4 regions of the Kitasatospora sp. NBC_01539 genome follow, and region 1 is predicted to be linked to each of the others. Evidence: riboswitches for the same ligand, from Rfam matches in the RefSeq annotation. Region 1 holds a riboswitch; each other region holds the start of a gene.
The links. A riboswitch is a leader RNA that binds a small molecule or an ion and turns the genes downstream of it on or off. The one in region 1 is predicted to bind cyclic di-AMP.

Region 1 (6,956 bases):
AGGGCCGAGGCCTCGGCCTGGAGGCGCTTCTGCTGGTCGAGGGCGGCGTTGGCCTGCTCGCTGGCGCGCTCGGCCTCGTCGTACAGCAGCTCGACCCGGGTCTTGACGTCGGCGGTGTGCGCGGACGGGTCCGCGGGGGCCTCGGGTGCGCCGTACGCGCTGCCGCCGACGGTGACGCCGAGGGCGGTGGTGGCCGCGGCCGTGAGCACCAGGGCCCGGGCGAGGCCGTGGGCGCCGGGCAGTTGGGGGCGGCGGTGCGCGGGCATGCGGCGGTGGCTCCGTTCCTGCGGCGGGACGCCGCCGCCGCCCGGGTCGGGCGGCCGTCCTCGCGGACGTCCGGGGGCAGACGTTAGCGAGTCGGACCGATCTAGTCCAAACCCCTCCATCGCCGAATATTTGACCCCTTATCGGACATCAGCTCGGCCGCGGACCCCGACGTCCCTCCCGGACGGCCGCGGGCCCGGTCCCTCCGTCGACGGAGGGACCGGGCCCGGGCGGGGTGCTGCGTGCGCGTCAGATCCGCACGATGGCCGAGATGGGCATCACGGTGGCGGAGGCGTACCGCACGTTGGCGCCGGTGTGCGGGGCGTGGATGATCTGGCCGCCGCCCACGTACATGCCGACGTGGTGCCGGTCGCCGAAGTAGACGATCAGGTCGCCGGGCTTGGCGTTGGCGATGTTGGTGCCGATGTTGGTGCCGGCGCCCGCCTGCGACTGCGAGGTGCGCGGGATGGAGACACCCGCCTGACGGTAGGCCCACTGCATGAGGCCGGAGCAGTCGAAGTTGGCGGGCCCGGCGGCGCCGTAGACGTACGCCACGCCGAGCTTGCTCTTGGCCGCGGCGACGGCGACGGCGGCGTGGGAGCCGGCCGGCAGGTCGACGGTGCCGAGGTCCGGCCGCGCGGTGTCGCGGGAGGCGCGGTCGGCGCTGGCCTTCGCGGCGGAGGCGGCCTTGGCCTCGGCGGCGGCGAGCTCCTCGTGCTCCTTCTGGGTGAGGGAGTTGAGCAGGGCGGCGGCCTTGGCCAGCTTGCCCTGGATCTCCTCCTTCTTCGTCCTGAGCGAGCGGGTGGTGCTGTCGAGGTCGGCGAGCTTGTGCTCGGCCTCGGCCTTCTGGCCGTCGAGCTTGGCCTGCTCGGTCTTGAAGGACTTCAGGGTGTCGGCCTGGGTGGCGTTCATCCGGCTGACCGACCCGGCCTGGCTCAGGAACTGGTCGGGGTCGCTGGAGAGCATCATCTGCACGGTGGGCGAGATGCCGCCGTCGCGGTACTGCTGGGCGGCGACCTCGGCGAGGCGGCCCTGCACCCCGCTCACCTGGGCCTGCTGACGGGCGACCTGGTCCTGCAGCTGGGTGACCTGCTTCTGCAGGGTCTGCTGCTTCTCGGCCGCCGCGTTGTACTGCTCGCTGGCGACCTCGGCCTGCTCGTTGAGCTGGTCGACCTGGGTCTTGACCTGGTCCTTGGTCGGCGCGGGGTCGGCGTGGGCACCGGCCTGGGAGGAGAGCGCGACCGCGGTGGCGGCGGCGGCCGTCAGGATCGAGGCACGCGTGCGGCCGACGGGCTTGGGACGACGATGGGACGCCACGAAGGCGGACTCCTTCTTCCTCACACCGCCTACCGGGTGAGCTGACGGGTTCGGGCCGGAAGCTGCCCTACGACGCCTCACCGCCCGCCCCTGCGGCCCGCGGACTCCCGCGGGCCGGCCGGCGCGGCCGACCTGACGCCGATTCACCCCGGGGGAACGTGGTTCCCCGGCTCCGTTCGACAGCGCCCCCTCAGGGGCCTCCCCGTAGGCAGTTCGCACTGCCCAGCTGCGTCGCGGATTCGGCGGCGACCACCGCCGTCACCCGGGCTGGGTGATCGACTCCGCGGTGGTCCGTGGGATGACCCTAGTAACCAATCCGTGATCCGTTCAAATCCTTGTCGGAAAAATCTCGGGTCGACGACCATTCCCGTCGGTGAATACGACCGGTGTTGAACGGATTTCCATGGTCAGCTGATGGTTTCTCATCCGATGAGCAGAAAACCGAACGCCCGGACGTGGTGGAGATCACAGGATGATCCCGACCCGCCCGGGCGTGTCACGCGGCATCAGAAACGCCGCGGATGAGGCATATGTCCGATCTGCTACCGCGGGGTCAGACCCGGCGGATGGTCTTGATCGGCATGACGGTCGCCGACGCCACCTTCACCACGTCACCGGTGTGCGGGGCGTGCACCATCAGGCCGTTGCCGATGTACATCGCCACGTGGTGCGCGTCCGAGTGGTAGATGATCAGGTCGCCGGGCTGCGCGTTGGCGATGTTGGTGCCGACGTTGACGCCCACGCTCGCCTGCGACTGCGAGGTGCGCGGCAGCGAGACGCCCGCCTTCGCGTACGCCCACACCATCAGGCCGGAGCAGTCGAAGGAGTTCGGGCCGGTGGCGCCCCAGACGTACGGCACACCGCGCTTGCTGAGGGCGGCGGCCACGGCCGTGGCCGCGTAGCCGGAAGCCGGCGGCAGGTTGCCGATGTCGACGCGGTCGCCGCCGCGGGAGGCGCGGCCCGTGAGGGCGGCGCGCTCGGCGGCGGTCAGCGAGCTGAGCAGGCGCTGCGACTCGGCGAGCTTCTTCTGGACCTCGGCCTTGGCCTCGTTCAGCGTCTGGGTGGAGCGGTCCAGCTCGGCGAGGATGGCCGCGGCCTCCTGCTTCTGCTGGTCGAGCCGGCGCTGCTGCTCCTTCAGGCTCTTGAGCGTGGAGGCCTGGGTGTCGGTGGCCTGCTCGTTGCTCGACGCCTTGTCGAGGTAGTTGTCGGGGTCCGACGAGAGCATGAGCGCCACGGTCGGGTCGACACCGCCGGTGCGGTACTGGTCGCCTGCGACCGCGGACAGCCCGGACGCGACATCGGTCAGCTGCTGCTGACCGCGGGCGATCTGGTCCTGCAGCTGGTCGGCCTGCTTGCGGAGCTGCTCGCCCCGCTCCTTGGCGCCGTTGTACGTCTCGGACGCCTGCTCCTGCTCCTCGAGGAGCTTGTCGACCTGGACCTTGACCTCGTCCTTGGTGGGCTTTGCCGGGGCGGCGTGGGCGCTCGCCTGGGCGGAGAGGGCGACCGCGGTCGCGGCTGCAGCGGTGAGCACGGAGACCCGCGCGCGGCTCGGCTGCTTGGGACGGCGGTGGGAGGCCAAGGGACTAGCTCCTTCTTCCTGCTGGACTCACTCGATCGAGTGAGGTCCGGAAAATAGGTTTGACGCCAGACCCTAGTGAAGATCCGCCTCCGGCGCCACTCCCCTCCCGTGCGAACCCGGCCCCCCGACCGGGATTTCACCAGCCCGACACAACCTCGCCACCACCGCTCCGACCTGGGCCGACGCTCCGTCAGGGCCGGGCGAGCCGGTTGAGCAGCAGAATCGACGCCACGGGGCGGGCTCCCGCCTTGCGCACGCCCTCCGCGACCTCGCGGTCCGTGGAGACCACCACCAGCGGCCGTCCCTCCGGCTCGGCCCGCACCATCCGCCGGATCAGTTCGTCCGCGGTCTCCCCGGTACGGCTGAAGCGCACCCGGACCCCCCGCGGCGGCGCCATGATCACCGGCACGTCGAGGTCCTGCCCGTCGAACACGCAGGTCACCTCGGCATGGGTGCGCTGCGCCAGCATGGCCAGCCCGCCCAGCAGCCGCAGCCGCTGCTGCTCCAGCGGCAGTGCGGGGTAGCCGGTCTTCGTGACGTTGTAGCCGTCCACCACCAGGTGCACCTGAGGAATCGCCAGCAGTTGGTCGAGCAGCGCCGGGTCGTCCTCGGCCAGACCCCGGCGGGCCACGTCGTGCGGGTTCGCCGAGGACGGCTCCACCGCCTCCACCAGGTCGGCCGGCCGCAGCTGGGCCACCGGCAGCGCCAGCTCCCGCTGCAGGCCCTGCGCCGACTGCAGCACCGTGTCGAGCAGCAGCCGCAGCCGCATGTCCTCCACGCTGCGGCCCTCCCGCGCCGAGCGGCGGCCCGCCTCCGAGGCGGTCTCCAGCTCGGTGATGCGGTGCCGCAGCCGCCGGGCCTCGCCGTCCGCGGCGCTGCGCTCCGCCGCGGCCGCCGTCCGGGCGCCGTCCAGCTCGGCCTGCACCTTGCGGGTCTCCGCCTGGGCCCGCCGGGTGTCGCTCTCCAGGGAGCGGACGCGCTTGCGCAGCGACTCGGCCTCCCGGCGCACGCCCTCCGACTCCGCGCGGTGGCGCTCCAGGTCGGCGCGCGCCGCCGCCCGGACCTCGGCCAGCTCGCCCTGCAGCTTCTCCACGATCCGGGCCGCCTCGGCGGCCGCGCCCTCGGCGTCGGCCCGCTCGGCCTCGTCACCGGCGTCGGCGACGAGTCGGCTCCAGCCCGCGGGGCGCAGCAGGTAGGCGGCGGCGGCGACGTCCATCGGGTCGGCGGCGGCGGGCACCGTCCCGGCCTCCAGCGCCCTGGCGAGCTCCGGCTGGCCGAGGCGCAGGCGTTCGGCTATGCGCACCCGGAAGAACGGTTCGGCGTCCAGCGCCGCCGCCAGCGCGGTCGCCGCGTACTTCGCCCGGCGGGCGGGCGTGAACTTCGCGTAGGGGCGCAGGCCCGACGGCAGGTCGGCGGCCGGGATCGCTCCCAGCGCGTCGGCGGCGATGCCGACCACGCGGCGCCGCACGCCCTCGGGCAGCGGGCGGTCCAGCTGCTCGGACGGCGTGCCGTCGGCCCCGTCCACCGGCCCGGCCCCGGGCGCGTCCGGCAGGCCTCCGTCCGCAGCGGGCTGCTGCCCCTGCGGCTCGGACGGCCCGCTCGCTGCGTCCACCACGTCCCTGGCTCCGATCCTGCTCCCCGGCTTTCGCGGCCTTCTGCCGCCCGCCGCCCTCGAATGCACCGCGCCGTGCCCCTGCACCGCTCTGTGCAATTGTCCCGTCTACCGTGCCCCGACGGGTACCGCGCCACACGCCCCGGCGGTGCGCGTGCTCCGCCGGGGTGCGCCGTGCCGTCGCCGGCTCAGGCCTGCGGCTCGCCCTTGCCGGACTCCGCCTGGGCCGCGGCCTCGGCCTCGGCACCCGGGCGGGCGACCAGCTCGACCTGGTCGACGGCGTTGCACCAGCGGCAGCGCACCGACTCCAGCGTCTCGCTGAGGACCTCGGTCTCCTCCACCTTCGACTCGCCGCTCAGGTCGAAGTGCAGGTACTCCACCACCCGGGCCGAGCGGGTCACGTCGAAGCGGGTCAGGTTGCCGCACAGGGTGCAGCGCCAGCGGGTCTCGGCAGTGGGGGCGGCGATGGTCATCGGCGGTCCTCTCGGGTGGTCCCTGGTCCGGTCGGCCAAGCCTATTGCGTGCAGGCCCGACGGCCGTCACCGGTCCGCGCACCGGTACGGGTCACCCGCGTGCAGCAGCGCCTGGTGTCGGGCGGCGGCCGGGGAGGAATGCTCGCTGTCATGGCCGTCCCCGCCCCCGTGCGTGGGCGGGCGGGCGCCGCGACCCCGGCCCCGGCCCGTACCCCGCACGTCACCTACGCGCTGATCGCGGTCGGCACGCTCGTCCTGCTGGCCGGCCCGAGCTTCGGCCTCAACCCGGGGTACGGCACCGGCGACGCCCGGGTGTGCGCGGAGCAGCGCTTCGAACAGCGCTGGGGTGCGGTGCCGGCGGAACTCCTCGGCCACGCACCGCCGGACGCCGGACGGCTCGCCGCGCTGCCGCCGGTCGTGAAGGGCTGCACGCCGGCCCCGGACCCGGGCAAGATCCCGGTGCTGTCCGTGCTCACCTCGCTCTTCGTGCACGCGGGCTGGCTACACCTGGTCGGCAACGTGCTGTTCCTGTACGTCTTCGGCCCCGGCGTGGAGCAGCGGCTCGGCCGGGCCCGCTTCCTCCTCTTCTACCTGGGCATCGGCTACCTGGCGACGTACGGCTACGCGCTGGCCGAGGTCGGCTCGGAGGAGTCGGTGCGGGCGCTGGTCGGCGCGTCGGGGGCGATCTCGGGCGTGCTCGGCGGCTACCTGCGGCTGTACCCGCGGGCGCGGGTGACGACGCTGGTGCCGGTGCTGCTGTTCCTGCCGCTGCGGTTCCCGGCGTGGCTGGTGCTGGGGCTGTGGTTCGCGCTGCAGTGGTGGCCGGTCGGGTCCGCGGTGCCGGGCGTGGCGTACCTGGTGCACGTGATCGGGTTCAGCGCGGGCTGGCTGGCGGTGTGGGCGGCGGGTCTGTGGCAGGGCAGACGCGCGAGCTGACGGCGGATACGCTGGGCCTCACCCCAGCACCCAGGAGCGCGCACCGTGATCACCGCGATCGTCCTCGTCAGGACCAGCGTCGACCGGATCCCCGAGATCGCCGAGGCGATCGCCGCGATCGAGGGCGTCAGCGAGGTCTACTCGGTGACCGGCGGCTACGACCTCGTGGCGATGGTGCGGGTGCGGCGCCACGAGGATCTCGCCGCGGTGATCCCCGGCCGGCTCAACAAGGTGCCGGGTGTGGAGCACACCGAGACGCAGATCGCCTTCCGCACCTACTCGCAGCACGATCTGGAGGCGGCGTTCGCGCTGGGCCTGGACGAGTAGGTCAGGCCGCGGCGGTGTCGACGACGCAGCGGCCGCCCTCGTTGCGGTAGCTCCAGCGGGCGCCGTCGGTGACGAGCGCGCGGACGGCGGCGAGGAAGCGGTCGATGTGCTCGTCGGGCGTGCCGGCGCCGAAGCTCACCCGGATCGCGTTGAGGCTGCGCTCGCCGGGCAGCGAGGGCTCGGGCGCACCGCACTCGGACGGCGCCGCGTCCTCCCCGCCGAGCAGGGTGCGCACCAGCGGGTGCGCGCAGAACAGGCCGTCGCGCACGCCGATGCCGTACTCGGCGGAGAGTGCCGCCGAGAAGTGCGAGCTGTTCCAGCCGCGGACCACGAAGGACAGCACACCGACGCGGGCGGAGCCCTCGCCGAAGAGGTTGAGCACCTTCACCTCGGGGATCCCGGCGAGTCCGGCGGTGAGCCGCTCGACGAGCGCCTGCTCCCGGGCCTC
Region 2 (6,956 bases), 4.5 Mb from region 1:
TGGTCGGAGGTCCGCAGGGTCGCCCGGCACGAGTGGTCGATCGTCGAGGCGGCCACGCTGCCCGCCGCCGCCATCGCCGTGGGCGCGGTGTTCGGAATCGACCTCGAAACCTGCGGCTGGATCGCCCTGGGCATCGCCGTCGCGCAGATGGTCGGCTGGTCGTGCCTCGGTGCCCGCAAGGCGGGTGCGTCACGCCGGCAGGTCGTGCTGGAAGGCCTCGTCAATCTCGTGCTCGGCCTGGTCATCGTCGCCGCCAAGGGCGCGCTGTCCCACTGAGCGAGGCCGGTGGGGCCGCTCCGGGGAGCGAACCCCGTCAAGCCCGTGCCCGGGCGGGTGCTGCGGTCGGGCGGGTGGAACGGCCTGGCGGGTGGAACGGCCTGGCTGGTGGAACGGCCGGGCGCCGCACGGAACCGGTGTGCGTGCGGCGCCCGGAAGCGGCCCGGGTGGGTGGAGTCCGGGCCGCTCGGGAAGGGTGGTCAGTGGCCGCCGGGGACCGGCAGGTTGAACTTCAGGGCCGGCGAGGCGGCGGCGGCGAGGCCGTGCGCCTGTGCGGGCCACCACGCGCCGGCGGCCGGGTCGGCGGAGCCGTACTCGGGGTCGATGCCGCCGGTGGTGCCGCGGGTGCAGGAGCCGTCCGACTCACCCGGCACCTTGATCCAGAGGAACGCGTCGAGGAGTGGGGTGCGGGTGTCCGCGGTCGGGCGGGTGCCGAGGCCGCGGGCGGGCGGGTTGCACCAGGTCTGGGCGTCCGGGTAGGTCGCGGTCGGGGTCCAGGGGCCCTGGCCGTTGCGGCTGGTGTCGACGACGAAGTGCGGCAGTGCGGCGTCGGCGGGCACGTGCGCGGAGTACCACGCGTCGGCGTCGGCCTGCGGCCAGTACTGGTTGGCGCAGTCGTCGGCCACGGCGCCGGGGGTGTTGGTGAGGTACCAGGAGCACTTGGCGACCTGCGTGCCGTAACGGACGAGGTCGGCGTCCTTCTGGTAGTTGGAGACGTTGAGGAAGAAGCCCTGCGCACGGTTGACGCCACCGTCGACGAGGATCTTCGCCATGGTGCCGGTGTTCTGCCAGCCGCTGTGGCCGGCGTCGAGGTAGACGGCGGCGCGCGGCTGCCGGGCGAGCCGGTCGACGGCGCCGTTGATCTCGGCGAGGCGGTCGGCCTGCTGCTGGGCGGTGCCGCCGCAGAACGTCGGGCTGAGGGCGAGGCCGTCCGGTTCGAGGACGACGACGGTCTGCCGGTTGCCGATGCCCTTGGCGAGGCCGTCGATCCAGGCGGCGTACTCGGACGAGTTGGAGGCGCCGCCCGCGGAGTACTGCGAGCAGTCGCGGCCGGGCACGTTGTAGGCGACGGCGACCGGCACCTGGTGCTGCCGCGCGGCGCGGCTCTGCAGGTCGGCCATCGCGGAGGTGGTCTCCTGCGGGGTGGCCGTGCCGTTGAACCACTGCGCCACCGGGTACGAGGCCATCTTCGCCATGGCGAGGGCGTTCGTGTAGTCGCCGGCCTTCAGGTCGGTGACGGCCTGGTGGGCGGCCTTGCTGTCGAGGTCGACGTAGAACGAGGCGCCGGGGGCGGGCGCGCGGCCGGGGCCCTGGGCCGGAGCGGCGGACGCGGTGGCGGGCAGACAGCAGACCGCGGCGGTGGCGACGGCGGCGCTCGCGGCCGCGATACGACGGCTGGGGCGTGTCACAGGGGCTCCTCGGGGTGGGCGGGCGGTGGCTGCGGGTGCATGGGCGTCGGGTCCGGCGACAGGGCGTTATGTGGGAGCGCTCCCATTCAGTCCTGTTCGTCCGGGTCGTGCCGAGCTTCTCCGGTGGGGTGGAGCGCGGCCTGCTGAGCGTGAATCCCGCAGAAGATGCGGTGGATGGTGATGCGAAGGCAGTTGTAGTCGGAGCCTTCTGAGCCGTCAAGGCTTCGCGCAGGATGAGCCATCAATTGCGGGAGCGCTCCCGCATGCTGGATGCGGGAGCGGATGCGGACCGCTTCGCCCGGGGTGCTTCGGGGTCCGTCGGGGCGACCGGAGGCGGACTCGGTAGACACCGCGCGTGCGGGCACCGGCAGGACCCGACCCGCGGGCCCGCCGACCCGCCCGGCCCGTCGACCCCGCCGGTCCGCCGCACGCGCGCCGAGGCCGTCGGCACTCCGGGGGTCCGGGGTGCCGACGGCCTCGTGGGTCGTCGGGCGGGGCTCAGCCGATCGTGAGCACCTGGCCGGGCTTGATGAGGTCGGGGTCCTCGCCGATGGTGGTCGAGTTGCCGCTGTACACGTTCTTCCAGCCGCCGAGCCGGTGGTCGGCGGAGATGGCGGAGAGCGTGTCGCCCGGCGCCACCGTGTAGGTGTCCGGTTCGGCGGCCGGCGGAGCCTCCGTCACCGTCGTGGCGGGTGCGCCCGGGTCGGCCGACTCCGCGGTGCCGGACGGATCGGTGCCGGTGGCCGGCGCGGTCCCGTCGGTGGTGGGCAGGCCGGTCGTGGGCGCCCCCGTGGTCGGGGCGTCCGTGGTCGGCGTGGGGGTGGTGGGCGCGGTGCCGGTGCCCGGCAGGGTGCCGGTGCCGTCCGTCGGGGCGGGCGCAGTGGTGACCGGTGCGGTCGGCGTGCCGGCGTCCGTGCCGGGCAGCACGGTGCCGGGGGTGGCGGTGGTCGGGGCCGAGGGGCTCGCCGTGACGGCGGTGTACGACTCGTAGACCGCCTGGCTGGTGGTCCAGTACCAGGCGCCGTCCACCTGGTACCAGTAGATGCCGTTGGCGTCGCGGCCCTGCATGCCGGGGAACACCGGGGCGGCGCTCCGGCTGCGGCCCGTCGCCGTCGTGCTGGCGGTCGGGGCGGGGGTCGCCGGGGCGGTGGCGGTGGGCTCGGCGGCCTCGGGCCGGCCCTCTCCGGTGAGCCCCGCGGTGGTGGCGCAGCTGCCCCAGGTGCGGGCGCCGCGGTCGGCGAGCACGCGCTCGGCGACCGCGATCTGCTCGTCCTTGGTGGCGTGGTCGGGGGAGGCGCCGTAGGAGCTGCCGCCGTAGGCGACCCAGGTGTCGAGGTCGAGCTGGAGGCCGCCGTAGGAGCCGTTGCCGGTGGCCCGGCTCCAGTCGCCGGCGCTGGCGCACTGGGCGACGGCGTCCCAGGTGGTGACGGGGGCCGCGTGGGCGCTGGTGGCGGCCAGGAGCGGTATGGCAAGGCCGGCGCCGGCCACACCGGCGGCCGAAACGGCACGCTCGGTCTGGGTGGGGCGGCGGTGACGGCCGGAGCCGATGAAACCCATCGAGTTCCCTCTCCGCACGCCTGCGAGGTGAGCTGTCGGGTTCGGACCGGGAGGTGGCCCGGCCGCGCGGACGCGGCTTCACCCCAAGCCGTCGGGGACGGCGACGAATCGTGGGTCCCCCGTCCCTGCCCAGGTTCTGGTTCGACGACCCGGTGGGCGCGGTGGGCAGGGTTCGGCGTGCCGCGCTTCGGGCGCCCGTGCTGTGGCGGGCTGATCGGAGATTAGAGGGATCGTCACCTCGATAACAAGCCAGCATCCCGACCATCACACAATCATCACGAGTGCTGTCCCGTCACGGTGCCGCATTTCGGCCGGACGGCCCGGGATCAGGAGCGGCGGGACCGCGGGCGTGAACGGCCGCACCACAGGTGAGGTGGTGTCGGGCGGGCCGCGGCAGGCGGATCGGGCGCCGCCGGAGGCCGGGCGGCGGTGCCTCCCGGGGCGCGCGCGGTATGCGTGGGGATTGTGCAGGGCGCCGCGGCGGGAAATGCGCCGATTGCCCTCCCAATTCCCGCGGAATTCACCGCCGGGAATTCCCGCGTCACCCGTCCGGAGCGCGTGTCCGCATTCACGTCGGGGCCGGTCCGGGTGCGCCGGGGCCTGCGGCCGGGGGCTCATCACCACACGAACGAAAGTCCGGTCCGGTGCCGCGCCGACGGTGGGGCGGCCGGTGCCGGTCGCGGCGCACGACCGGTTCGTGACGGAACGGTTCGTCCGCACCCGAGCGCTCGGGCGCGGCCGACCGGGGGCGTCGCGGACCGCCGGCCCGTCCCCGCCCCGCAGGAGGTCAGGCGCCCGTCCGGGCCCCGCCGTCCGTGCGGCCGCGCAGGCCGTGCGCGACCGCCACGGCCGCCAGCAGCACCGGTACGGCGACCACCCGCAGGCCCGCGGCCGTCGCGGACGCGAACTCCGCCGCCCCGGATCCGCCGTGGACCCCTGCGGGGCCGAGCCGGGCGGTGAGCACCGTGCCCACCACCGCGACGCCCAGGGCCGCACCGAACTCCCGGGCCGCGGTGTTCAGCCCCGCCCCCAGCCCGGCCTGCGGCGGCGGCAGCTCCGACACCACCGCGTGGGTCAGCCCGGGTGCGCAGAGGCCCAGGCCGGCGGAGAGCACCAACAGCCAGACGGCGTACAGCGGATACGGGGTGGCCGGTCCGGCGGTCGACATGCCGAGCAGCCCGGCGCCGATCAGCGCCAGCCCGCCCGCGGCGACGAACCGCACGCCGTGCCGGGCCTGCAGCCGGACGGCGAGCAGGGGCACCAGCGCCATGCCGACCGTGAGCGGCACGATCGCGAAGCCCGTCCGGGCCGGCGAGTAGCCCTTGACGTACTGCAGGAACTGCGCGTTGACGAAGAACAGCGCGAACAGGCCGAAGAAGGACGCGGCGGTGCCGAGCGCCGCCGCCCGCAGCCTGCGCGAGGCGAACAGCCGCGGGTCGACCAGGGGGCGGCGTGCGGTCAGGGCGTACCGGGTGAAGGCGGCCAGCAGGGCCGCGCCCGCCGCGAAGCCCGCGAGCACGTGTGCCGAGGCCCAGCCCCGCGACGGGCCCTCCACGATGCCGTACAGCAGGGCGCCCGTGCCCGCGGTGAGCAGCAACGAGCCGAGCGGGTCGGGGGCGGCGGGGTGCCGGGGGAGCCGGGGGACGGTGCGCAGCACGGCGGCGGCCAGCACGGCCGCGAGCGGTGCCATCGCCCAGAACAGCGCCTCCCACGGCAGGTACTGCGCGACCAGGCCGCCGCCGGCGTTGCCGGCGAGGCCGCCGAGCCCGACGGCGAGGGTCCAGGAGGCGAGGGCCTTCACGCGGCGCTCGGGGCCTGCGAGTTCGGTGAGTACCGACATGGTCGCGGGCATGATCAGCGCCGCGCCCGCGCCGGAGACCGCGCGTCCGGCGACGAGCGCCGCCACCGAGCCGAGCGGTCCGGCGGTGGCGCTCAGACAGGCGCCGCCCGCGAACAGGGCGAGTCCGGCGAGCAGGGCGGGCCGCCGCCCGTAGCGGTCGCCGCAGGCGCCGGCCGGGATCAGCAGGCCGGCGAAGACGAGGACGTACGCGTCGACCGTCCACAGCAGGCCGGTGGCGGACGGATGCAGGGCGGACGCGGCGAGCCGGGGGAGCATCAGGTTGATCGCGGCGACCATGCTCTGCGCGACCAGCACGCAGGCGCACATCGTGAGCAGGGTCGGCCGGTGCAGCGCGGCACGGCCTGGCGGGGGAGGGGCGGTGGCGGGGGCGCGCGGGGCGGACCGGCCGGAAGCGGGCATGGACAAGGAGCTCCTCCGGGAGCGGGCGGGTGTGGGTTCCCGTTCACCGTAGGGCGGGTTGTGGGATTGTCTCCAGTGCAAGTTTCGCAAGAGAGGAATGCGTCCCGTGCAATCCGGAATGGACCTGAACCTGCTGGCCGCGCTCGACGTGCTCGTCGAGGAGTCGAGCGTCTCCGGGGCCGCGGCCCGGCTCCACCTCTCCGAGCCGGCGATGAGCCGCACCCTGGGACGGATCCGCCGGGCCCTCGGGGACCCGGTGCTCGTCCGGGCGGGCCGCGGCATGGTGCCCACACCGCACGCGCTGGCGATCCACGCGGAGGTCCGGGCGGTCGTCGAACGCGCCCGCGGCCTGTTCACCGCGGCCGGGCGGGTCGACCTGCGCACGCTCGACCGCACCTTCACGGTGCTCGCCCACGAGGCCTTCGCCGCCGCGCACGGCGCCGCACTGTTCGCCCGCACCGCGGCGGAGGCACCGGGGGTGCGGCTGCGTTTCCTCGGCGAGAGCCACCTGGACGCACCGAGCCTGCGCGACGGGGTCGCCGACCTGGAGGTCGGGGTGATCGACACCACCGCGCCCGAGGTCCACGTCGAACCGCTCCACGAGGACACCATGCTGGGCGTCGTCCGGCCCGGGCACCCGCTGCTCGACGGCCCGGTCACCCCCGCCGCCTTCGCCGCGGCCCGGCACGTCGGCGTCTCCCGGCGCGGCCGGCTGACCGGCCCGATCGACGCCGCGCTCGCCGAACTCGGCCTCGCCCGGACGACGGTGGGCACCCTCGCGTCGTACCCGGCGGCGCTGTTCGTGCTGCGCTCGACCGACCTGGTCGGCCTGGTCCCCGCCCGCAGCCGGGGCCTCGCCGACGGGCTCGGCCTGGTGACCTTCGAGATCCCGCTCGACCTGCCCGCGCTGCGGTTCGGCCTGGCCTGGCACCCGCGGCACGACGCCGACCCGGCCCACGCGTGGCTGCGCGCCTGTGTCCGCGAGCGGCTGTCGGAGACGCCCTGACGGCTGCGGCGTCTCCTGCGGCGGACCGGACGGGCGGGCGCGCCGCCGCGAGCGAGCGAGCGACCGGGCGGTCAGGTCGGCAGCGGCGGCAGGTCCTCGGCGGTGATCGCGCGGTCCTCCGGGCAGATCGGGGCGGGGAGTTCGTCCCGGCCGGTCAGGTAGCGGTCGACCGCGGCGGCCGCCGCTCGGCCCTCGGCGATGGCCCACACCACGAGCGACTGCCCGCGGCCGGCGTCCCCGGCGACGAAGACGCCCTCGGGGCCGGCCGCGAAGCGGTGGTCCCGGGCGAGGTTGCCGCGGGCGTCCAGGCCGATGCCCAACTGCCCGGCCAGGCCGGAGCCGTGGTCGGTGCCCGTGAAACCGAGGGCGAGCAGCACGAGGTCGGCCGCGAGCACCTGTTCGGTGCCGGGCACCGGTGCCCGGCTGCCGGGGGCCGCCTCGGCGAAGC
Region 3 (6,956 bases), 480 kb from region 1:
TCGAACCGACGGCCTTCCGCTCCCAAAGCGGACGCGCTACCAAACTGCGCCACACCCCGTAGTGCCGAGAGGAAGAGTACACGCCGGTCCGGGGCCCCTCCGCGCAAATATCGGAGCCCGCCCGGGCGAAAGCGGTGTGCATTTCGCCGACCCGACCAGGTAGGCTGGCCAACGTCCTCGCGGCCGACCCCGGCCCCGGGGCGACGTGCCGTCAACGCACGTGTGCGGGCGTAGCTCAATGGTAGAGCCCCAGTCTTCCAAACTGGCCACGCGAGTTCGATTCTCGTCGCCCGCTCCATCCGTCCCGGCCCCAGCTCAGCGACATGATCGCGGAGCTGGGGCCGTCGTCGTTCGAGGGCCCGTCAGGGCGGCGCGGCCGGTCCGTGCCAGCGCCAGGTCGGACCGGCCGCGGTCCCGCCCCGGCTCCTCTCCTTCTCCCAGGAGCACCGGGGCGCGCGGGAGGCCGCACCGGCGGGCGGGGACGCCGTTGCACCCCCGGCGTACGCGCGGTCACACGGTCTGCCGCCGGTTCCCGTCACCCGTCCCCGGGACGGGTGACGCTCCCCGGACCCGGCCGGACCCGCCGGGCACGGCCCGACGGAGACGGCCCGACGGAGACGGCCCGACGGAGACGGCCCGACGGAGACGGCCCGACGGAGACGGCCCGACGGAGACGGCCCGACGGAGACGGCCCCGGGCCGGCGGGTGAACCGCCGGCCCGGGGCCGTTGCCGTGCCGCGGCCGAGGTCAGCCCAGGTAGTGACGGACCACGCGGGAGGCGTACACGTCGGTGTCGAGCATGCCCGCGCGGGCGGAGTCGGAGCCGCCGTCGTTGGAACCCACGGTGTTGTCCTGGCCGGCGTTGAAGATGTCGTCGCCCGCGAGCTGGTTGTGGTTGCCGATCACGATCGTCGGGTTGAAGTCGTCGCTGTCGGCGACCGCGGACGCGGCCGGCAGGCAGACGGCTCCGGTGACGGCCAGGAGAACGGCGGCGCGGCGGAGTGCTCGGGTCATGAGGGGTTCCCTTCCACGTTCCACGACGGGGTTTGTCGTGGCTGCGACAGTAGAAGGAAGGGGACGCGGCTCCGGGGACGTTCGGCCGGTCGGTGGCGTGTTGACGCCGCACGCCCCGACGCGGGAGGAGGCCGCGCGGAGGAGCCGGCGCGGGAGGAGCCGGCGCGGGAGGAGCCGGCGCGGGAAAGGCGGACGGGAAAGGCGGACGGGAAAGGCCGAGGCCCGGCCGGGGATCCGTGGATCTCCGGCCGGGCCTTCGGGTGGCGCGGGGTGCGTCAGACGCGGACGCCGTGGGCGGCGAGGTACGCCACCGGGTCGATGTCCGAGCCGTACGACGGGGTGGTGCGGACCTCGAAGTGCAGGTGCGGGCCGGTCACGTTGCCGGTGGCACCGGAGAGGCCGATGACCTGGCCGGCGGTGACGGTCTGGCCGACCGAGACCTTCAGCGCCGAGAAGTGCGCGTACTGGGAGTACTTGCCGTCGGCGTGCTTGATGACGACGTTGTTGCCGTAGGCGCCGCCCCAGCCGGCCTCGACGACGGTGCCCGCCGCGATGGCGTGGATCGAGGTGCCGGTGCTGACCGCGAAGTCGACGCCGGTGTGGTAGCCGCTGGACCAGTTGGAACCGGCCTTGTGGTACGGGGTGCCGAGGCCGGAGGAGACCGGCGCGACGTAACCCGAGGCGGCGGCGGGCGCCTTGGCCTCGGTGGTCGGGGCGGCGGGCTTCGCGGCCTCGGTCTTGGGCGCGGCGGGCTTCGCGGCCTCGGTCTTGGGCGCGGCGGGCTTGGCGGCCTCGGTGGTCGGGGCAGCCGGCTTCGGGGTGCTCGCGACCGGGGCGCGGTGCTCGGAGCGGGAGGCCGCAGCCGAGTCGGCCTTCTTGGTCTCGGCCTGCGGCGCGGCCGCGGCGGCCTGACCGGAGACGGAGAGCTTCTGGCCCGGGAGGATGAGGTTCGGGTTGCCGCCGATGACCTGGCGGTTGTCGTCGTACAGCTTCTTCCAGCCGCCGTCGACGTGCTGCGCACCGGCGATCTTGGACAGGGTGTCGCCGTGGACGACCTGGTACGAGGCGGCCTGCGCCGGAGCGGCGGCCGGGGCCGCGGCCTGAACGGCGGCGACGGGGGCCGCGGCCGGGGTGCCGGCGCTGTGGGCGCTGGCAGCGGTGACGGGGATGGCGATCGCAGCGGCGGCCACACCGGTGGCGACGGCGACGCGGGACAGACGGGTGCCCAGAACGGACATGGAGTTGTTCCTCTCCTACGCCTACGAGGTGAGCTGTCGGGTTCGGGCGGGGAGATCGCCCGGTCGCGGAAAATGACGCGACTTCACCCCAAGCCGTCCCGGAACTACCGGACGCGGCACTTACCTTGGGTCCCCCGCTCCTGCCGTGCACAGATGGTGCGTGACCCCGGGCAGCGGCAGGACTCGGCGTTCCGCCCGGTGGCCCGCCCGGTCGGTGGCCGGGCAGACCATGAGAAAAACCTATGGACCGCTCCGCTGGCAAGCCGCCCCCTCCGAGGGGCCGTCAGGGGCCCTCCGGGCGGTCACTCTCCGCCGGGGCGAGGTGGGCGTAGCGCAGTCGCCGCAGTGACCGTGCGTATCCGGATCATGTCCGCGCGGGAGATTCCGCACCCCGCGTGGCCGGCCGGTCGCGGCGGGGCACGGATCATGCACGGCCCGGTGACCCTGGTCACGAGAGCCTCCCGGAGGCCCTTTTCCGGGTTCACCGGACGTCAGGGCAACCGCGCCCGCGGACCGGTGTCACCGGGCGGGCGCCCGGCCGATAGCCTCGCTCGCGAGCGATGTTCGACCCCTTTTCGAGCGAGGAGCCCTCTTGCGGGCGCAGGCCAGGCTGGAGACGGTCCAGCGCAGCGTGATCCGGGAGATGGCCCGGTACGGGCAGCGGTTCACGGTGGACGGCCGCGTGCTGCGCGGGCCCGGCACGACGGCGGTGGCGGTCCGCGAGCACCCGGGCGAGGACGGCTCCGCCGGCCACGTCGACCTGGGCTTCGTCCTGCGGCTGGGGCAGGCGGACGGTCCGGTGATCTGGGACTGCACCGCCGGGCGCGGCCGCACGGAGGAGGAGAAGCTCGACAGCGCCGTGCGCATGTGGGCGACGACCACCGCGGCCGCCGTGGTGGAGATGCAGGAGCGCCGCGGCGAGCACGGCGACCACGTGCGGCCCGTGGAGCTGCCCGGGTGGCACGCGGTGCAGGGCCCGGCGGCGGTGTTCGGTTTCGGGAGCGACCGGCTGGCGGAGTGGCTGGCCGACAACCGGCTGCTGCCCGCGCTGGCGGACGCCCTGCGCCCGGGGCTGTCGCCGACCGGGGTCACCGGGGTGAAGGTGTTCCTCGGCGGCCGGGCCGGTGAGGAGGTCGCCGAGGTGCGGGTCGACGGCGCCGTGTCGGACCCGGCCTCGGCCGCGCTGCGCGCCCTCGGCTGGCCGCGCGGCGAACGCCTGTGCTGGGCACGGCTGTTCGTCCTGCTGGTCCCCGACGAGCAGGAGGCGCAGGCGGTGCCCGCCGGTTCGGCTCCGGCCCCCGGGGCGACACAGGGCGGCCCGGGGGTGCTGCGGCGCGGCCTGCTCGCGCGCTGGCGGCAGGCGAGGCCGGGGCGCTGACCTGGCCGCGCGGAAGCGGCGGCCGGGTCGGCGCTGCGGTCAGCTGGCCACGGAGGAGATCGTCTTCGCGAGCTGGCTGAGGAAGTCCTGGATCGGCTTGGCCGCCGTGGACTGGCTCACCATGAAGCCGAAGAGTGCTGCGAGGATCGCGTGACTGGTCTTCAGCTGCTTGTTGCGGATGAAGATCACGACGATCACGCCGAACAGGAACAACGCGGAGACGGAGAAGGCCACCCGGACTCACTTCCTCAATCTGTGGCGGGGGTTCTTGCTGGAACCCCGTGTCGAAGCCGGACCGCGGCCTGCGCCGACCGTCCCTGGCACGAGTCGGCCGATCCCGTCGCCATGGAGGTGCCCTGCGGGACCCGACCGCCTGTTGCCTGCCGCACGTGCCGCCCCCCATCCCCCGAGCTTCGACCAGCCCACCCGGACTCAGTGTGGTCGTTCGTGCTGCCTGCGTAAAGGACTTGCCGGAAGCACGGGGCCCGGATCCTGCCATGTGAGACGAATTTCCGCCGACCGAGACGATAGCGGAAGCCTTCTGACGAACCGTCCGCGGGGGTCGGATGAACACGCCGAATCGGCCTACGGGCAGGCCCGGGCGGTGTGATCCATCCGGGGGAGGCTCCGCCAGAATGGCCGAAGATCACCTCCCAGGGGTTGACAGGCGCTACTGCCGCCACACCAGCAGCACGGCGCGGTCGTCGTTGACGTCCTTGGCGACCGTCTCGATGAGCCGGCCGGCCGCACCGCGGAAGCCCTTCACCACCAGCCGGTCGGCCTCGCCCATCAGCCGGTCCATGCCCTCGGAGAGGTCCCGCCCGGGGATCTCGACCATGCCGTCGGTGCAGAGCATCAGGAGGTCGCCGCGGTCGAGCTGGCCGCGCACCGCCTCGAACTTCGCACCGTCGTAGATGCCGAGGAGCGGCCCCTCCTGCGACTCCTTGACGTCCCAGCGCCCCGCACCGCCGAGGCGCTGCATGCCCGGCAGGTGTCCCGCCGACAGGAGTTCGTACTGCCCGGTGTCGAGGTCGAGCACGAGGTGGACGGCGGTCGCGAAGCCCTCCGCCCAGTCCTGGCGCAGCAGGTAGCCGTTGGCGGCGGGCAGGAAGTCGTGGGCGGGCAGCGATCCGAGGAGGCCGCCGAACGCGCCGGAGAGGAGCAGGGCGCGGGAGCCGGCGTCCATCCCCTTGCCGGAGACGTCGGCGAGCACGACCTCCAGCACCCGGCCGCCGGGGCCGGTGCGGGTGGCGACGACGAAGTCGCCGGAGAACGACTGGCCGCCGGCCGGGCGCAGCGCCATGTCGGCGGACCAGCCGTCGGGGAGCTGTGGCACCTGGCTCTGGACGCGCAGCCGCTCGCGGAGGTCGAACAGCATGGTGCCGCCGCCGCGCCAGGGCACGCCGACGCGGCTGCGGAACTGGGCGAGCAGCAGGCCGGCCACCCCGACCGCGCCGACCACCAGGGCGGCGCCGGGGGTGACGCCGTAGACGTAGGCGTCGGGGTTGTCGCTGGCGATCCGCTCGCCGGTGTGGACGAGCGATTCGGCGGAGAGTCCGAGTGCGGCGGCCGCGTAGAGCAGGACGAGGGTGGCGGGGCGCAGCAGCAGGGAGCCGGCGAGCACCGGGAGCACCAGGGCGGTGGGCGGCACCCAGGCCGGGATCCAGATGTTGAGGACGACCAGCAGCGGGACGGCGGCGAGGAAGAGGGCGAAGGCGAGCCAGTCGGGGGCGGCGCCGCGGAAGTAGTCCACGCCGGTCCTGCGCAGGGTGCGGCGGGCCCGGCGGAGCCTCGCCCGCAGCCGGGCCGTCACGGGATCCCCGGCCGCGTTCGCGGTGGGGCCCGTCGCAGTGCTCCCGGGCGTCGCGCCCTGCGTGCTGCCAGCCATGGGGCCCGACCTTATCCACCGGTGCGGTCCGGCGTCGACGCCCCTGCCGGGGTGGGGTGCGCGGTCGCACCGGGCGGGGCGGGTTTCGGCCGGGTGCGCCGTGGGCTCCCGTGGAGCGTCCCGGGGCGTGCGCGGGGCGCTGCGCGCCGGGCGGGCCGGGCCGGGGCGGCGGGGAAGGGCGGCACGGCCGGGTGCCGGGTGAGGGAGAGGGGGCGCGGCCGGAGTGCTCACGGCCGTCCGGACGCGGTCCGGCGGTGGTGCGCGGTCGTTGCTGCCGCACGGCCCTCTGCGGGCCGTGCGGCAACGGGTCGGAGGGATCAGCCCTGGGGGTGGTGGGCCGGGATCGGCGGGAGCTCGCCGGTGGTCTCGTACTCGCTCAGCATGTCGATCCGGCGGGTGTGCCGGGTCTCGCCGCTGTAAGGGGTGTTGAGGAAGATCTCGACGAACTTGGTGGCCTCGTCGGTGGTGTGCATCCGGCCGCCGACCGAGATGACGTTGGCGTTGTTGTGCTCGCGGCCGAGAGCGGCGGTCTGCTCGCTCCAGGCGAGCGCGGCACGGACGCCCTTGACCTTGTTGGCGGCGATCGCCTCACCGTTGCCGGAGCCGCCGATGACGACGCCCAGCGCCTCCGGGTCGGCGGCGGTGCGCTCGGCGGCGCGGAGGCAGAACGGCGGGTAGTCGTCCTCGGCGTCGTAGATGTGCGGGCCGCAGTCGACCGGCTCGTGGCCTGCTCCCTTCAGCCACTCGACGAGGTGGTTCTTCAGTTCGTATCCGGCATGGTCGGAGCCCAGGTACACGCGCATGACCATGAGTGTGGCATGCGCGTGCACGGGCCCGCGGGAGGGGGCCGGAGGCGGTCGGCGCGGCGGGCCGACGATGGGTCAGCGGCGGCCCGCGAGCTTCCAGGCCAGGGGCAGGGCGCCCATGGCGAGCAGGGCCTTGAGGGCGTCGCCGACCAGGTACGGGTAGAGGCCGAGGTGGGCTGCCGTGGCCGGCGACACGTCCAGCGAGGCGGCCAGGTAGGGGACGCCGACGGCGTAGATGGCGAGGGTGCCCAGCACCATGGCGCCGGCGGTGCGCAGCGGGCTGCGGTCGGCGCCGCGGCGGGCGAGGGCGCCGGTGAGGGCGGCGGCGAGGACGAAGCCGATGACGTAGCCGAGGCTGGGGGCGGACCAGCCGGAGGTGCCCTCGGCGAACCAGGGCAGGCCCGCCATGCCGGCCAGGAGGTAGAGGCCGAGCGAGGCGGCGCCGCGGCGGGTGCCGAGGGCGGTGCCGACGAGCAGGGCGGCGAAGGTCTGGCCGGTGACCGGGACGGGCGATCCGGGGACGGGCACGGAGAGCTGGGCTGCGAGGCCGGTGAGGGCGGCGCCGCCGGCGACGAGGGCGAGTTCGCGGGCCTGGCCGCCGAGGCGGGTGGTGGCGCGGGGCAGCAGGTCGG
Region 4 (6,956 bases), 2.1 Mb from region 1:
TGCGCAGGTACTTCTCGGGGCGCAGCTGCGGGCGGGCCGGGTAGAGCCGCGGGCTGGTGCGCATCGCCTCGGCCATGACGTCGCGGCCGGTGCGGGCGAGGGCCAGCAGGTCGGACGGCGGCAGCGCGTAGAGGGGGTCGGCGGCGACGACCTCGCAGCCCAGGGCGCGGGCCTCGGCGGCGAGCGCGGCGGCGCCGCCCGGGCAGTCCAGCACGGGGCCGGGCAGGCTGCGCAGGGCGGCGCGGGTGAGACCGAAGAAGCCGCAGTACTCGTCGAGGGGTCTGGACGTCACCAGCACGGCGGGCTCCCTCGGCGGGCGGCGGGGGTACCGGCCCATCGGACCACGGGCCGCGGGGGTGCGCATCCGCGGCCCGGCCCGGGGTTCAGCGGGCGGCGAGGAGGCCGCGGGCGGCGGCCCGCTGCACCGCGGTCAGTCCGCGGACCAGCACCGGGGTGAGCAGGACCAGCAGCAGTCCCACGGCGGAGAGGGCCGCGATCTGGGCGGGCGAGGTGACGTAGTACCGGTGGTGGCCGCTGCCGTCGGTGAAGTCGTAGAGCTGGTAGCCCGGCCAGTCGGTGTAGCGGGCGAAGACCCAGTGGTAGAGCGGGTAGAGGGCGACCACCCAGCCGGTGACCAGGAAGGTCAGGGTGACGACGAAGGTGAGCACCGCCCACGGGAACATGAGCACGTGGTGCAGGGCGGCGCGCCAGCCGGCGCCGTCCGCGAGGCGGGCGGTGATCCCGCCCCACACCCCCGGCCGGGTCGGCCGGACGGGCTCCGGAGCGGCGAGCGGGGTGCCCAGCAGGACGCGGACGCGGTGGAGCTCGAAGGCGCCGAGGCCGCGCGCGACGATCGTCAGCAGGGCGAGGAGCGGCAGCCCGGTGACGGTGGGCAGCAGGCCGGTGCCGACGGAGAAGAGCGTCACCGTGAGGACGAACCCGGCGATCGCGAGCGGCAGCGAGCTGAGCGCGAAGCCGATCTCACGGTAGGTGGCGGCGGAGAACGGTGCCCGCAGGAAGCCGGGCCGGCGCGGGGTGCCCGTCGGGTCGGCGGCGTGGACGGGCACGGGCCGGGCTGCGGCCGGCAGTGGCTGGGCGGTCATGGCGGGGTCCCCTCGGTGGTGTCGCGGTGTGACGACGTCCACGGTGCCGGAACGGGCGGCGGGGGGTAATCCGGCCTGCTGCCGGGTCCGGGGTGGGGCTCTCCCTACCCCCGTGCTGCGGACGGCCGCACCCGCTCGTCCCCCACCCGTCCCCTAAGACCGACCGGCGGTCTCCGGGTCGCCGAACACCGGGTGGAGGGCGGCGACGTCGTCCGGGGCGGGGGCGGAACCCGCGGACGGCGAGGCGGGGGCCCTCCGGGTGCACCGTGCGGACAGGGGCCGAGGTCATGGCGGCCGACCCTGCCCCGAGGGCGGCCGACAGGGCGGCCGGGCCGCGCGGCACGGGGCGCACCGGCTACCGTACGGGGCGTGGACGACGAAGACCTGCAGCTCATCCCCCGTACCCGCACCGAGGAGCTGCTCGCCTGGGCGGAGGCCGAGGGCCTGCCCCCGGTGCCGGAGGAGGCCGTACGGGCGGTGCTGACGCTGCTCGAACTGGGCGGCGCGCCGCTGCACGACGGCTGGCCCGAGCTGGGGTCGGCGGTGGTGGAGCAGTTGCTGCACGAGCGGCTCCACCTGTACGTGCAGCCCTGGGCGGAGCCGGAGGCGTACGGGGCGGCGGTGCGGCTGCTGATCGACCGTCAGCGGGCGGCGCGGCGGCTCAACGCGAAGCGGTGGGAGCGCCTGCACGCGGAGGCGGAGTGGCAGGGCGAGCTGCTGGGCACGCTGCTGCGCCGGCCGCAGCTGCTCACCTGGCCGCGGCTGTACACCCTGCTGCTGCAGGCCGACGGGGTGGAGACCGGCGACATCGACGCGGTGCGGGACTGGCTGGACGCGTTCCGCGCGCTGGAGCCGGAGGAGCGCGTCGCGGCGTACGCGGCACTGGTGGACGCCGGCACGCTGGACGCCATGGAGGACGCGGACGGCGGGCTCGGCTGGGGGCCGGCGCACCTGCTGGCGATCGGCATGGCCACGGACGGCGCGCGGCGGCTGCTGGAGTACGGGCTGATGCGGCGCAGCTACCGCAATCTGGCCGGGCTGACCGCGCTGGGCGAGCCGATGCCGCACGAGCTGTCGGGCGGGTTCGAGGAGTTCGAGCAGGTGGCGGAGGACGGCGCGCTGTGGCTGTGCGGCGACTGGACGCTGCCGGGCCTGCCGGAGTTGCTGCTGTGGGAGTACCCGGACCTGGCGCCGGAGCCGGGCACGGCCGAGCTGCAGGCCTATGCGGACGCCGCCCGGGACGAGCCGGGCGGCGTCTAGGCGGGGGCCGTTACGGCTGGACGCCGTGCGAGCGGAGCCAGCCGAGCGGGTCGATCGGTGCGCCGCCGCCGGGCCGTACCTCCAGGTGGAGCCTGGCGGTGGTGACGGTGCCGGTGGCGCCGACCGCGCCGAGGACGGCGCCGCGCTGGGCCTGGCCGCCGGTGGCGGCAAGGCGGGAGAGGTGGCAGTACCAGATCTCGGTGCCGTCGGGCAGGGTCTGGACGACGCGGTAGCCGTACGAGCCGGCCCAGCCGGCGGAGGTGACGGTGCCGGCCGCGACGGCGGTGACCGGGGTGCCTGCGGGCGCCTCGAAGTCGAGGCCGGTGTACAGGTGGGCCCAGGTGCTGGACTGGCCGTACGAGGTGCCGAGGGTGTAGCCGGTGGTGGGCAGCGCGAGCGCGGCGTCGTCGACGGCGGCCTGGGCGGCGCGGCGGGCCTCGGCCTCCTGTGCGGCGGCGAGCCGGGCGGCCTCGTCGGCGGCGGTGCGACGGGTGTCGGCCTGCTGCTGGATGCGGGCGGCGAGGGCGAGACCGGGGTCGGCGGCGGGGTCGGCGTCGGCCGCCTCGTCGGGCGCGGACACGGCGGGTTCGGCCGCGGCGGCGGGGCCTGCGGCGGCGGCGGTCAGGCCGGCGGCGCCGAAGGTGGCGGCCATGGTGGCCGTGACGCCGAACAGCGGGCTTGCACCCCTGGTCTGACGGGGCATCCGGTGGCGGGCCTGGTCGGCCTGCTCACGCGGGTGGTCGAGGAGCTGGGTGGCTGCGGCGGTGGGCTCCGCCGAGTGCGTCGACGCCACGGAGGCGCACTCCTTTCCTTCCCTCTCGCCGACCGGGTTAGCTGACGGGTTCGGAGCAGGAAGGTCTCCTACGGCTGGGCCTGGGCCCGGCCGATTCACCCCACGGAAAGTGGTTCCCCGGCTCCCGGGCCCACCGATGAAGGCAGACCGCGGGATTGAGCGACACGCGCACGGTGCCGAGTCGGTACGGCGTTGCCGACCGCGCTGCGTTATCAAACGTTAATGCTATGCCTGCCTTGATTCCAAGCGCCTGAGCCGGTTGATTCGTTCGGTCTACGCGAGGAATGGGCGATTTACGATGGTTTGTCGGAGAGGCGGTCACGGAGGGTGAACGAGCTGCGAAGCTGAGTACCCGTACTCATGCCGGTCGGACCCGCCTCCGGGACGCTGCCGTCATGAGCGCACCGATCCAGTCCCGCACCACGGCCGCCTACTACGCGCAGGCCGTCCTCTCGTTCGCCCTCGCGACGGCCGCCCTCGCGATCGGGATCGCCTACCTGCCGGTCGACGCGTGGATGCGCGCCTTCCTGGCCGTCGCCCTGCTGTACGTGATCACCTCGGCGTTCACGCTGGCGAAGGTCGTCCGCGACCGCCAGGACGCCGGCGCGATCACCTCCCGGGTCGACCAGGCCCGGCTCGACCGGCTGCTGGCCGAGCACGACCCGTTCAAGGTCGACGGCATCTGAGCCGGCGGGCACCCCGCCGGGCCGGCGCTCAGCCGGTGGCGCCGGTGGCTCCGCCGGGGCCGGCGGCCGCCCGGGCCCGGGCGGCGAGGGTCTCGCCGCCGATCGCCCAGTTCTCGGCGGGCACCTCCTCGATGGCCACCCAGACCTTGTCCGGGGCCAGGCCGGTGGCCCGGGCGTAGGCCTCGGTGAGGGCGCGGGCGATCTCGGCGCGCTGCTCCTCGGTGCGGCCGGCCAGCTGCTTGACGGTGATGAAGGGCACGGGGCCTCCCGGTTCGGTGGTGCGGCCGGTGCCGCCCGGTGGGCGGCGGACCACCGGCCGGGCGCACGGTACCGCAGGGCCCGCCGGAACCCCGCGGACGGGCCGCCCGGACACCCGCGCGGGCCGGGCCGTGACCCCCTGCCGTGCCGCGCGTTGTGCAGGGTATGAAGAAGCGCAGCATGCTCGCCTTTGCCTCCCTCGCCGTCGGCGTCGTCGCCTCGCTGACCGCACCCAGCGCCCACGCGGACGGGCAGCAGCACCGCATCGGCGACGCCAGGGCCGTGACCGGCAGCGAACTGCCCGACAGCGGCGCCGACGACCGGGCGGACGGCGACGCCGACCTCGTCTGACCCCCTCCCGCGGGCGCCCACGCCCGCCCCGGGGCCCGCACGGCCCCCACAGCACCGAGGCCCGCGCCGCCGCGCGGGCCTCGGTGCTTTCCGGCGTCCGGGGCGCCCTGCCGGCCGGGGCGAGGGTTGACGCCGGGCCGGTCGCCGACGGAGGGTGCAGGGAGCCCCGCCCGCACCGCGCACCTGGACCGCCGCATGGAAACGCTCACCGACCGACTCCGCAGCAACCTCACCGGTCAGCCGCTGCTGGCGACCCTCGGCGTCGAGATCGTCGAGCTGGCCCGCGGCCGGGTGGTGCTCGACCTGCCCGTCCGCCCCGAGGTGACCCAGCAGAACGGATTCGTCCACGCGGGCGCGATCTCCACCCTGGCGGACGCCGCGGCGGGCGCGGCCGCGCTCTCCCTGATGCCCGAGGGCAAGGACGTGCTGAGCGTCGAGTTCAAGCTCAACCTGCTCAGTCCCGGTGTCGGCGAGCGGCTGCGGGCGACCGGCACCGTCGTGCGCAGCGGACGGACCATCACCGTCGTGGGGGCCGAGATACGGTCGGTCACCGCCGGGGTTCCGGGCAAGGAGGTCGCGCTGCTGCAGGGCACGATGATCGCGGTCGACTCCGCTCCGTGACGGCGGGCCGGACGATCCGGGCGATCGGTACCGATTCGGGTGGGTTCCGAGACCGTCCCGTCTCCGAAACGCGACAAGAATTGCAGTCCTGCGGGGTAGGTGTCGCAGGGACGACACGAGCGCGGTCCGCCTCCGGCGGCATCCGGCAGGAACACGAAGGACGTGGAGAGATGACGCAGACGGCCCGGACGGCTCCACCCGCCACCGGATTCATCCCGGGACAGCGCCCGCCGACCGAGCCTCCGTCCGCCGGGTCCGGGGCGGTCCGGGCCGACGGTGTCGGCGCGACGCTCCGCCGGGCCTTCGCGGTGGCCCGCGGGCTGCGCGGGCTGCGGCCGGTGGCGGCGCGGTCTCCGGAGCCGTACGGCGAGGTCGACGGCCAGTGAGGGCGGCCCGCGGCCGGTGACCTCCGGGCGGACCGGCGGGTTCCGGTGCAGGTGGGAGGGGTCGTCCGGCTCCGGGACGGGGTGGTTGACCCGGCGTCGGAGTGACGGTCCGCCACCTGTCGGACAGGGTCCGTTGACGCGTGCAGCTCACCAATCCTGCGATCTGTTCACACTCTCGTAGGATCATCCTCTTAGAATTCGCCGCGTGACGATGACTCAGTGGTGCGCGGCGGCAGCCGTTGTCCTCGCCGTCCTCGCGGCGCTCACCGCCGCGCGCTACCGGGCCGTCGGGCTCACACTGCGCCGACGCCAGGCGCAGCAGCAGGACGAACTCGAAACCCTGCGCGGACAGCTGGCGTCCGAACTCGCCCGCAGCAGCGCCGAGCACGCCGCCGCCCGGCAGGAACAGGACGTCACCGCCGCCACCCAGCGCGCCTTCCTCAGCGTGGCGCGCCGCATCCTCGTCATGGCCCACGACCAGCAGGCCGGCCTCGACGAGATGGAACGCACCCACGACGACCCGGCCCTGCTCGAAGGCCTCCTCAAGGCCGACCACGCCGCCGCCCAGCAGGCCCGCCTCGCCCAGACCCTCGCGGTGCTCTGCGGCGCCCGCGCCGGACGCAACTGGCCCGAGCCCGTCTCCCTGGAGGACGTGGTGCGCGGCGCGCAGTCCCGCATCCTCCCGTTCCAGCGGGTCGTGGTGCGCAGCCGGCTGGAGACCGCGGTGATCGGCGCCGCCGCCGAGGCCCTCATCCACGCCGTCGCGGAGCTCCTCGACAACGCCACCCGCTACTCCCCGCCCAGCACCCAGGTCTTCGTCACCCTGCTCCCCGTGCACAACGGCGCCGTCGTCGAGATCGACGACGCCGGCGTCGGCATGCCCGAACAGGCCGTCGAGAAGGCCGCCGCGGCCCTCGCCGGAGGCGGCGGGCTGGAGGTGTCCCGGCTCGGCGAGGTGCCGCAGCTGGGCCTCGCCGCGGTCGGCCGGCTCGCCGAGCAGTACGGCTTCCGGGTCACGCTCAGCTCCGCCCCCTCGCCGTACGGCGGCGTGCGGATCGTCGTCCTGCTGCCCAGCGCCCTCCTCACCGACCCGCTGCCCGAGATGGGCGGCCCGGGCGCCCCGGACCCGTACGCCGCGGCCCGGCCGTCCGCGGACCGTCCGCGCGCCCACCGGCCGCTGCCCGGCGACACGGCCGCCGACCGCGCCGGCACCCGGCCGGACACCGTGGCCGCGGGCACCGCGGCAGCCGACGCGGCCGACGCGGACGAGGCCGCCACCACCGCACCGGACGGCGCCCTGCCGCGCCGGTCCAACCGCCGGAACGCCGCCCCCGCGGCCCCCCGGCCGGACACCGTGTCCGCCGCCGCCCCCGAGCCGCCGCGCTCGGCGCGGGAGGCACAGGCGTTCATGGCGCTCTTCCAGGCCGGCACCGCGAGCGGACGGTCGGCCGCCCCGCACCACCAGCCCCCCGGCACACCGGCCGAGCCCCCCACCGGG

Region 2: linked by a shared signal. The riboswitch ahead of OG335_RS07415 (transglycosylase family protein) and the one ahead of OG335_RS27005 (NlpC/P60 family protein) in region 1 are both predicted to bind cyclic di-AMP.
Region 3: linked by a shared signal. The riboswitch ahead of OG335_RS24860 (peptidoglycan DD-metalloendopeptidase family protein) and the one ahead of OG335_RS27005 (NlpC/P60 family protein) in region 1 are both predicted to bind cyclic di-AMP.
Region 4: linked by a shared signal. The riboswitch ahead of OG335_RS17810 (M23 family metallopeptidase) and the one ahead of OG335_RS27005 (NlpC/P60 family protein) in region 1 are both predicted to bind cyclic di-AMP.

Annotation. Positions count from the first base shown of each region.
Region 1 is NZ_CP109390.1:6,225,237-6,232,192, reverse strand. It holds gene OG335_RS27010 (NlpC/P60 family protein) at 1-266, opposite strand, end outside; gene OG335_RS27005 (NlpC/P60 family protein) at 514-1,581, opposite strand; cyclic di-AMP (ydaO/yuaA leader) riboswitch at 1,592-1,776, opposite strand; gene OG335_RS27000 (NlpC/P60 family protein) at 2,135-3,160, opposite strand; gene OG335_RS26995 (NYN domain-containing protein) at 3,351-4,712, opposite strand; gene OG335_RS26990 (hypothetical protein) at 4,961-5,245, opposite strand; gene OG335_RS26985 (rhomboid family intramembrane serine protease) at 5,396-6,181, shown strand; gene OG335_RS26980 (Lrp/AsnC ligand binding domain-containing protein) at 6,227-6,508, shown strand; gene OG335_RS26975 (aminotransferase class V-fold PLP-dependent enzyme) at 6,510-6,956, opposite strand, start outside.
Region 2 is NZ_CP109390.1:1,755,206-1,762,161, reverse strand. It holds gene OG335_RS07425 (hypothetical protein) at 1-276, shown strand, start outside; gene OG335_RS07420 (glycoside hydrolase family 6 protein) at 477-1,685, opposite strand; gene OG335_RS07415 (transglycosylase family protein) at 2,184-3,242, opposite strand; cyclic di-AMP (ydaO/yuaA leader) riboswitch at 3,244-3,399, opposite strand; gene OG335_RS07410 (MFS transporter) at 4,030-5,502, opposite strand; gene OG335_RS07405 (LysR family transcriptional regulator) at 5,600-6,508, shown strand; gene OG335_RS07400 (glutamate synthase subunit beta) at 6,580-6,956, opposite strand, start outside.
Region 3 is NZ_CP109390.1:5,742,752-5,749,707, reverse strand. It holds tRNA gene OG335_RS24875 (tRNA-Pro) at 1-59, opposite strand, end outside; tRNA gene OG335_RS24870 (tRNA-Gly) at 225-298, shown strand; gene OG335_RS24865 (hypothetical protein) at 748-1,014, opposite strand; gene OG335_RS24860 (peptidoglycan DD-metalloendopeptidase family protein) at 1,290-2,252, opposite strand; cyclic di-AMP (ydaO/yuaA leader) riboswitch at 2,258-2,451, opposite strand; gene OG335_RS24855 (DUF6348 family protein) at 2,845-3,630, shown strand; gene OG335_RS24850 (hypothetical protein) at 3,670-3,828, opposite strand; gene OG335_RS24845 (PP2C family protein-serine/threonine phosphatase) at 4,301-5,518, opposite strand; gene OG335_RS24840 (ribose-5-phosphate isomerase) at 5,836-6,321, opposite strand; gene OG335_RS24835 (biotin transporter BioY) at 6,400-6,956, opposite strand, start outside.
Region 4 is NZ_CP109390.1:4,164,075-4,171,030, forward strand. It holds gene OG335_RS17795 (hypothetical protein) at 1-292, opposite strand, end outside; gene OG335_RS17800 (sensor domain-containing protein) at 384-1,103, opposite strand; gene OG335_RS17805 (hypothetical protein) at 1,473-2,363, shown strand; gene OG335_RS17810 (M23 family metallopeptidase) at 2,374-3,156, opposite strand; cyclic di-AMP (ydaO/yuaA leader) riboswitch at 3,168-3,328, opposite strand; gene OG335_RS17815 (YiaA/YiaB family inner membrane protein) at 3,552-3,842, shown strand; gene OG335_RS17820 (4-oxalocrotonate tautomerase family protein) at 3,871-4,101, opposite strand; gene OG335_RS17825 (hypothetical protein) at 4,281-4,451, shown strand; gene OG335_RS17830 (PaaI family thioesterase) at 4,647-5,072, shown strand; gene OG335_RS17835 (hypothetical protein) at 5,243-5,458, shown strand; gene OG335_RS17840 (ATP-binding protein) at 5,670-6,956, shown strand, end outside.